DNA from 3 places in the Ruegeria sp. AM7 genome. Region 3 is predicted to be linked to each of the others. Evidence: riboswitches for the same ligand, from Rfam matches in the RefSeq annotation. Region 3 holds a riboswitch; each other region holds the start of a gene.
What was found. Region 3 has a riboswitch for cobalamin ahead of ACR3EG_RS17200 (hypothetical protein). Riboswitches for the same ligand answer to the same signal wherever they lie in the genome.
Positions count from the first base shown of each region.

Region 1: it holds a riboswitch for cobalamin, as region 3 does, so the genes downstream of both, ACR3EG_RS07515 (DUF1636 family protein) here and ACR3EG_RS17200 (hypothetical protein) in region 3, are expected to answer to the same signal.
Region 2: it holds a riboswitch for cobalamin, as region 3 does, so the genes downstream of both, ACR3EG_RS02355 (DUF1636 family protein) here and ACR3EG_RS17200 (hypothetical protein) in region 3, are expected to answer to the same signal.

Region 1 is NZ_JBQFJE010000003.1:763,644-765,906, forward strand. Features, by position in the region: gene cobW (cobalamin biosynthesis protein CobW) at 1-653, opposite strand, end outside; gene ACR3EG_RS07515 (DUF1636 family protein) at 655-1,029, opposite strand; cobalamin riboswitch at 1,115-1,323, opposite strand; gene ACR3EG_RS07520 (NAD(P)-dependent oxidoreductase) at 1,435-2,263, shown strand, end outside.
Region 2 is NZ_JBQFJE010000001.1:545,458-547,720, reverse strand. Features, by position in the region: gene ACR3EG_RS02360 (helix-turn-helix domain-containing protein) at 112-759, opposite strand; cobalamin riboswitch at 886-1,089, shown strand; gene ACR3EG_RS02355 (DUF1636 family protein) at 1,192-1,548, shown strand; gene ACR3EG_RS02350 (ABC transporter ATP-binding protein) at 1,548-2,263, shown strand, end outside.
Region 3 is NZ_JBQFJE010000003.1:2,644,737-2,646,999, reverse strand. Features, by position in the region: gene ACR3EG_RS17210 (DNA polymerase III subunit gamma/tau) at 1-92, opposite strand, end outside; gene ACR3EG_RS17205 (protein-tyrosine phosphatase family protein) at 226-714, shown strand; gene ACR3EG_RS17200 (hypothetical protein) at 716-1,123, opposite strand; cobalamin riboswitch at 1,206-1,425, opposite strand; gene ACR3EG_RS17195 (alpha/beta hydrolase family protein) at 1,562-2,263, shown strand, end outside.

The DNA.
Region 1 (2,263 bases), 1.9 Mb from region 3:
ACACCTTCGGCCACTTCAACCACGGGCAGAGGGCGCGGGGCCTCGGCGGCGATGATCTCTTTGGCTTTGGCGACACCTTCGGGGCCGGCCAGATCGGGCTTGGTCAGCAGGATGATGTCGGCGCAGGATATCTGATCCTCGAACACCTCGGACAGTGGAGTCTCGTGGTCGATGGAATCGTCGGCCATGCGCTGGGCATCCACCGCTTCGACATTAGGGGCAAAGCGACCGGCGGCCACGGCCTCGGCATCGGCCAGCGCGATCACGCCGTCCACGGTGATTTTCGACCGGATATCGGGCCAGTCGAACGCCTTGAGCAGCGGTTTGGGCAGGGCCAAACCGGATGTTTCGATCAGGATATGCTCGGGGCGCGGCTCCAGCGCCATCAGCGCCTCGATCGTGGGGATGAAATCATCGGCCACGGTGCAGCAGATACAGCCATTGGCCAGTTCCATGATGTTCTCCGCCGGACAATCGGGGATGGCACAGGATTTCAGGATATCGCCGTCCACGCCGACATCGCCGAACTCGTTGACCACCACGGCCAGACGCTTGCCCTGCGGGTTCTGCATCAGGTGTCGCACCAGCGTGGTCTTGCCCGAACCAAGAAAGCCGGTAATCACAGTAACGGGAAGTTTTTCCAAAGTGGACATGTCAGGCTCCAATCGGGGGAATGCGCGAGGCGCAGTTTTTGCGGAAATGTTCGGGGCGCTCGCGCCATTTGACCAGACCGTCTTCGGTGGCCAGATATTTGGTCGCGCCGTCGACGATGACGTCGACATGATCGACCTCGTTCAGGTTCTCATAAACAAAGGTCCAGCGCTCGGGCCCGCCGCGCAGCACGATGGAGCAGCCCTGATCGCAATTCGACAGGCATTCGACGGCCTTCAGCGCCACGCCCTCGGGCAGTTCGGCCTGTTCCAACGCCTTGTGCAGCAACGTGCCGGGGCGCTGGGCGTCATCTTCAACAGGCAGGCCGCGGCGGCAGGTGGTGCAAACCAGCAGCTCGACCGGAGCGGTTTCGGTCATGTCTCTCATCCCCCTAAATCCTCATCGTGGGGGACGGGGTTTCATGCGGGTCGTGCGTGACCCGGCACCGGAACACCCCGTCCGGTTTCAATCGCGGGTGCTGGCAGGTCTCCCGGCTTGCGGATTTCAGGGCGGTTGCCCTGTCGGATGACCCGCCTTCCCGGCCTTGCTGGCCAGTGGCTTGGGCACCCTCTCCGGTCACGGTCGCGGGGGCGGCTGCGTTTGACGGATGACCCGCTGACGCATTCCCTTTTCATCCATCTGCAGATGGACACCAACGGATCGGACATGCGGCACCGGGCAGGCCCTTGTCAAGCGAGTCGCAAACATCTTTCGCACCTCGGGTTAAAAGCGACCTGACAGCGTCGCTGGGCGGCATGACTTTGGGTGGGGCGGCATGGTGCCATGAACAAAACGACGCCAAAAAAGGAGGTGTATCGCATGAAGGTGGGCTTTATCGGCTTGGGCAATGTGGGCGGCAAACTGTCAGGGTCTTTGCTGCGCAACGGGATCGAACTGACGGTACATGATTTGAACTCTGACCTCGTCGACGGCTTCGTGGCACAGGGGGCCAAGGCCGCCGAAAGCCCGGCCCAGCTGATGCGCGATTGCGACGCGGTTATTACCTGCCTGCCATCGCCTGCCGCTTCGGACGCGGTGATGCAGGAGATGCTGCCTGAGGTCAGCCCCGGCAAAATCTGGATGGAGATGTCCACTACTGATGAAGCCGAAGTCAAGCGACTTGGCGCCCAGGTGATCGAGCGCGGCGGCGCAGCGGTAGACTGTCCTGTATCGGGTGGCTGTCATCGCGCCGCGACGGGCAATATCTCGATCTTCGCGGGCTGCGACCGGGCCACATTCGAGCGCATACTGCCCTTTCTGACCACCATGGGCCGACGGGTTCTGCATACCGGTGACCTAGGGACCGCTTCGGTGTTGAAAGTGCTGACCAATTACCTCGCCACCGCCAACCTGATCACCTGCGCAGAAGCACTTGTGACCGCCAAAGCCGCCGGGATGGATCTGAACACCACATACGAGGCAATCAAGATCTCATCCGGGACATCCTTCGTGCATGAAACCGAAAGCCAAGTCATTCTGAACGGCTCGCGGGACATTTCGTTCACGATGGATTTGGTGAAAAAGGACATTGGCCTGTTTCAGGATGTGGCGGACCGGGCGGGGGTGCCGCTCGAGATCAACCCGGTGATGATGCGTATCTTTGACGACGGCA
Region 2 (2,263 bases), on a different contig from region 3:
TTAATATTCATATGGGGAATATTTTCGGCTATCTATTTCCCCCGCATTCAAAAATCACGGACAGCAACCCCGCAAAACCTCAGCAGCGGGTTATCAATCGCCGAATCGTGACTAACGCGTCTGCGGATATGAGATGATCGACAGGTAGCGGGCTGGCAGTTTGCGCAGCACCTCGGGTCCATGCGGTGCGTCCGCATCAAAGAACAACGTATCCCCCGGCTCGAGCAGATAAATTTGATCGCCGTGTCTGTAATCGACTTCGCCTTCAAGCATGTAGAGCATTTCAATTCCGTCATGCTGGAACGTCGGGAAAGTGTCGGACTTTTCCGTCAGCGTGATCAGATAGGGTTCAACCACAACACCGCTGGCATTAGACCCCATATGACCCAAAAGGCTGTATTGATGGCCTGCGCGTGTCCCGGCCCTCTCTGTTTCAACGCCCTTTCCCGCTTTGGTGTGGGTTGCGTTTCGGGTTTCTTCAAATCTGCGGAAAAATGCAGTGATCGGCGTGCTTAGGGCATTGGCCAGAGATTGCAGCGTCGTCAATGAAGGCGATGTGTATCCGTTTTCGATTTTTGACAGCATACTGATGGACAACCCGGTCAGCCCCGACAATTCCGCAATTGTTACGCCCTGCTGTAACCTCAACGCGCGGATTTCCCGACCGATCGCCGTTTCGAGGTTCTTTTCACCGGGGTCCCTGACCTTGTGTGGATCCTGAGAAAACTGAGGTTTGGACCTATCGTTTGATGCTTTCACCAACCTATCCTTAACGCCTTTCGCTTCGTCGTTATCGCCTGCAATTTTCCTGAAGGGAAACATATTTTCAAAACTATATTCCTGCGCAACCTCCGGTGATTTGTGTTGACCGGCGATCTGATCTCGGGCAGTGACGCATTTGATGGTTCCCTGGGGCATGCTCCAGCGGTGAAAAGGGAATACGGTGAGGTTTAAGTGCCAAGTCCGTAACTGCCCCCGCAACTGTAGGCGGTGAGCGAAGCCAATATCCCACTGACATGAATAATGTCGGGAAGGGTGGCCAAGCCTCGACCCGCAAGTCAGGAGACCTGCCATCGCAACCGAAACCAACCCGGGGCGGGGCGTCCTGGAAGGAGGCTTGATGGTACCTCGTATGCCTTTACGCGCGACCGCGTTTCAGTACGGCCCCAGTGGCCGTGGAACAGGCGCTTGATGGCCGAGCCCACTGATCATTTTCTTCTGATCTGCGCGACCTGTCAGGGTCTGGAGGCAGCGCAGCACATTGCGGATGCCTTGTGCCCTGAATTGCCTGAGGGTTTCGCAGTGCGCACAGTAGATTGTATGGCTGGATGCGATCACCCGGTCACTGTCGGATTTCAGGCCCTGGGAAAAGCCCAATACCTGTTTGGTGATATCGGCACCGAGCAGGAGCTGAATGCTCTTGCCCAATTCGCCACACAATACCTGGGCAGCGCAACTGGTTGGACAAAGGCCACAGACAGGCCTGCGCCTCTGATAAGCAAGACATTGGCGCGCATGCCGGCGTTGGCTGTTCGAGGAGCTCGATGATGAGCAGACCCTTCCTGCAGGCGCGTGGTGTAGCCTACTATTCTTTTCACGGTGACGTTCTGTTGCAGGACATCTCGTTCGATCTGGAAGAGGGGTCGGTTCTGGCCATTGCCGGTCCGAATGGCGCTGGCAAAACCACTCTGCTGAACTTACTATGTGGCGCTGAAGCTCTGTCTGAAGGCGACGTTCTGGTGCAAGAGCAGAGCTTGAAGACATTGTCAGCGACGGAGCGCGCCCGAAAAATTGCCGTCGTTAGTCAGCAGGAATATCCCGATGGGCGGTTGCATCTGCGTGACTATGTGGCACTTGGGCAAATTCCAATTCGCTCGGACCGCTCCTCTGAAGATCACGCAAACGACTTGACGCGAATTCTGGACCTGACCGGCCTTTTGGAGCTTGCCGACAAGCGCATGGCAGTGTTGTCGGGTGGCGAACGTCAGCGCGCCCATATCGCGCGTGCGCTGGCACAGAACCCTACACTTTTGTTTTTGGACGAGCCGACGAACCATTTGGATCCCGACGCCAAAGGGCGGATGTTGTCGCTGGTCGCTGGACTGGGGATAACCGTCATAATGATTGTCCATGACATTGTCATGATCCCCGAATTCGCCACCCATGTCGCGTTGATGAAATCTACCCGGCTGACCGGCTTTGGCCCTGTTTCCGAGGTCCTGACGACTCAACATGTGCGCGACACGTTCGGCGTCGACTACTT
Region 3 (2,263 bases):
ACCATAGCGTCCTGACCGACCAGATCGGCAAAGGTTTCCGGGCGGTATTTACGGGCAAGAACCTGATAGGCGGGGCTGGGCGTGTCGGTCATATCTGCTCTGTCGGATTCGGGTTCCGATGCAGCGTAGAGACCCCCGCCGCCCGCGTCCACCGCCGCCTTGGGGGAAATTCGGTTTGCAGGTCAGTTTGCACGGCATAGAAGCTATGTGAAAAGGAGGGCGGGGATGGAGCCATTTGCAATTCACGCGGTCGCGGTCGGGGCTGGTTATGTCGCGCTGGCGCCGCTGCCGGGGCGCGCGGGGGAATATGCGCGGGATTTGGATGTTATCCGCCGCTGGCGGCCCGATCTTGTGATCTCAATGACCACAAGCTCCGAGATGGCGAAGGCCGGGGCGGGAACACTGGGGGATGACCTGCGGGCCGAGGGCATAAGCTGGACGCACCTGCCGATTGTGGATTTTGGCGCGCCGTCGCCGGACACCGAGGCCGCGTGGCCCCGGATCAGCCAGTCTGCCGCGCATATTCTAGCGCGTGGAGGGCGGGTGCTGGTGCATTGCCGGGGCGGGTGCGGGCGGTCGGGGATGATCGCCCTGCGGCTGATGGTAGAACAAGGTATGGCACCCGACGCGGCGTTGCGTCGCTTGCGCTTCGTGCGGCCCTGTGCGGTTGAAACCGATGGGCAGATGCGCTGGGCCAGCCGCGCGCCGGGCTGAGCTACAGCGCCAGATGCTGCTGGGGCTGTGCTGGTTGCGCCGGGGCCAGCTCTGACACTTCAAGCATGGCACAGGGCGGCGCAGGCAACAGGCCGGTCGGACGGGCCGCAGCATCGGGGCCGAACAGCATATCCGCATAACCGTCCAACGCGTCCAGCGAGGCGTCCGTGCTGGTGCCGCAGAAGATGCGAATTTGATCTTTCTGGGCGCGGAATCGGGCGATGCAGCCCTGTGGGCAATGGCCCAGCTCTCCGCTGCCGTCCAACGCGAACTCGTCCGACGTGGCTGGTACTGCGGTTTCCATCGCTTGCACAACAGCTCGTGCCATCTGCGCCAGAGCCGGGCAGGTCTTGCCGGTTTTCTGACATAGGGTTGCACTGAATTGGTGCGTTTTTGTCTTCCAGATCATAATGCGCCCTCCGCGCGGGGAACGGGGCATGGATCAGGTGTGACAGCGCGCTGACAATCCCGCCCGGACACCCCGCCCGAGTTACAGTTTTGCTTTGATGGCAGGTCTCCTGACTTGCGGGTCATCGCGTTGCCGACCTTCCCAGCCTTGCGGGCCAGTGGTATTTAGGCATTGCTTACCGCTTACAGTTGCGGGGGCAGTCGCGGCATTGGATCGTTCCGGCATGACCGGGCAGAACCGCACCGTGTTCCCTTTTCATCCTGTCCCGACACGGGACAAGAACCATCACGCCATCGCTAGCGGCTGAGCGGGCTTTGAGTCAAGCGGGCGCGCGCGCAAAGTGGACGTTTGGTCATCTTGATGCGCCCTTGACTCAGCCCGGCCAAAGAAGTGGGGATAAGGGGTGAACCGAACAGTTCAGATCAGGTGAGCAACGCTATGCTGGATGATACACCCCCCGTCCTGACCGAGGATTTTCGGTTTTCTGCCGGTTCGGCAATGCTGTCGGCGCGCCTGTACCGGCCCGTGACTGATCCCAAAGTCGCCGTGGTTATACATGGTGCGACCGGTGTCCCGAGGGATTACTATCAGCATTTCGCACATTGGCTGGCAGCGGATCAGAGGATCGCCTGCCTGACCTACGACTATCGCGACTTTGGCCACTCACTAACCGGACCACTGCAGGAATCGCGGGTAAAGATGGCGGATTGGGCGCTGACCGACATGCCTGCCGCCAGAGCGGAAATGCGCCAGCGTTACCCACACGCAGAACACTGGAGCATAGGGCACTCGGTCGGAGGGATGTTGGGGCCAATACAACCTGATATCGACCATATAGATCGCATGATCTGTGTGTGTTCGGGGCTGGTGACAATCAGTGATCACCCTTGGCCTTATCGCGCGCTGGCGTCCTTGTTCTGGTATGGACATGTTCCGCTGGCGGTAAAAACAGTTGGATACCTGCCAGGAAAAGCAGTGGGATTTGGGGCCGACCTGCCTGCATCGGTTTATTGGCAGTGGCGCAAGTGGTGCACGGCACCCCAAAATTATCTGCCTGAAATCGGAAAAACGCTGCCAGCTGCAACCTGGGCAGACAAAGGCAAACCGGTCGATCTGTTCACTTTCGAGGACGACCAGATG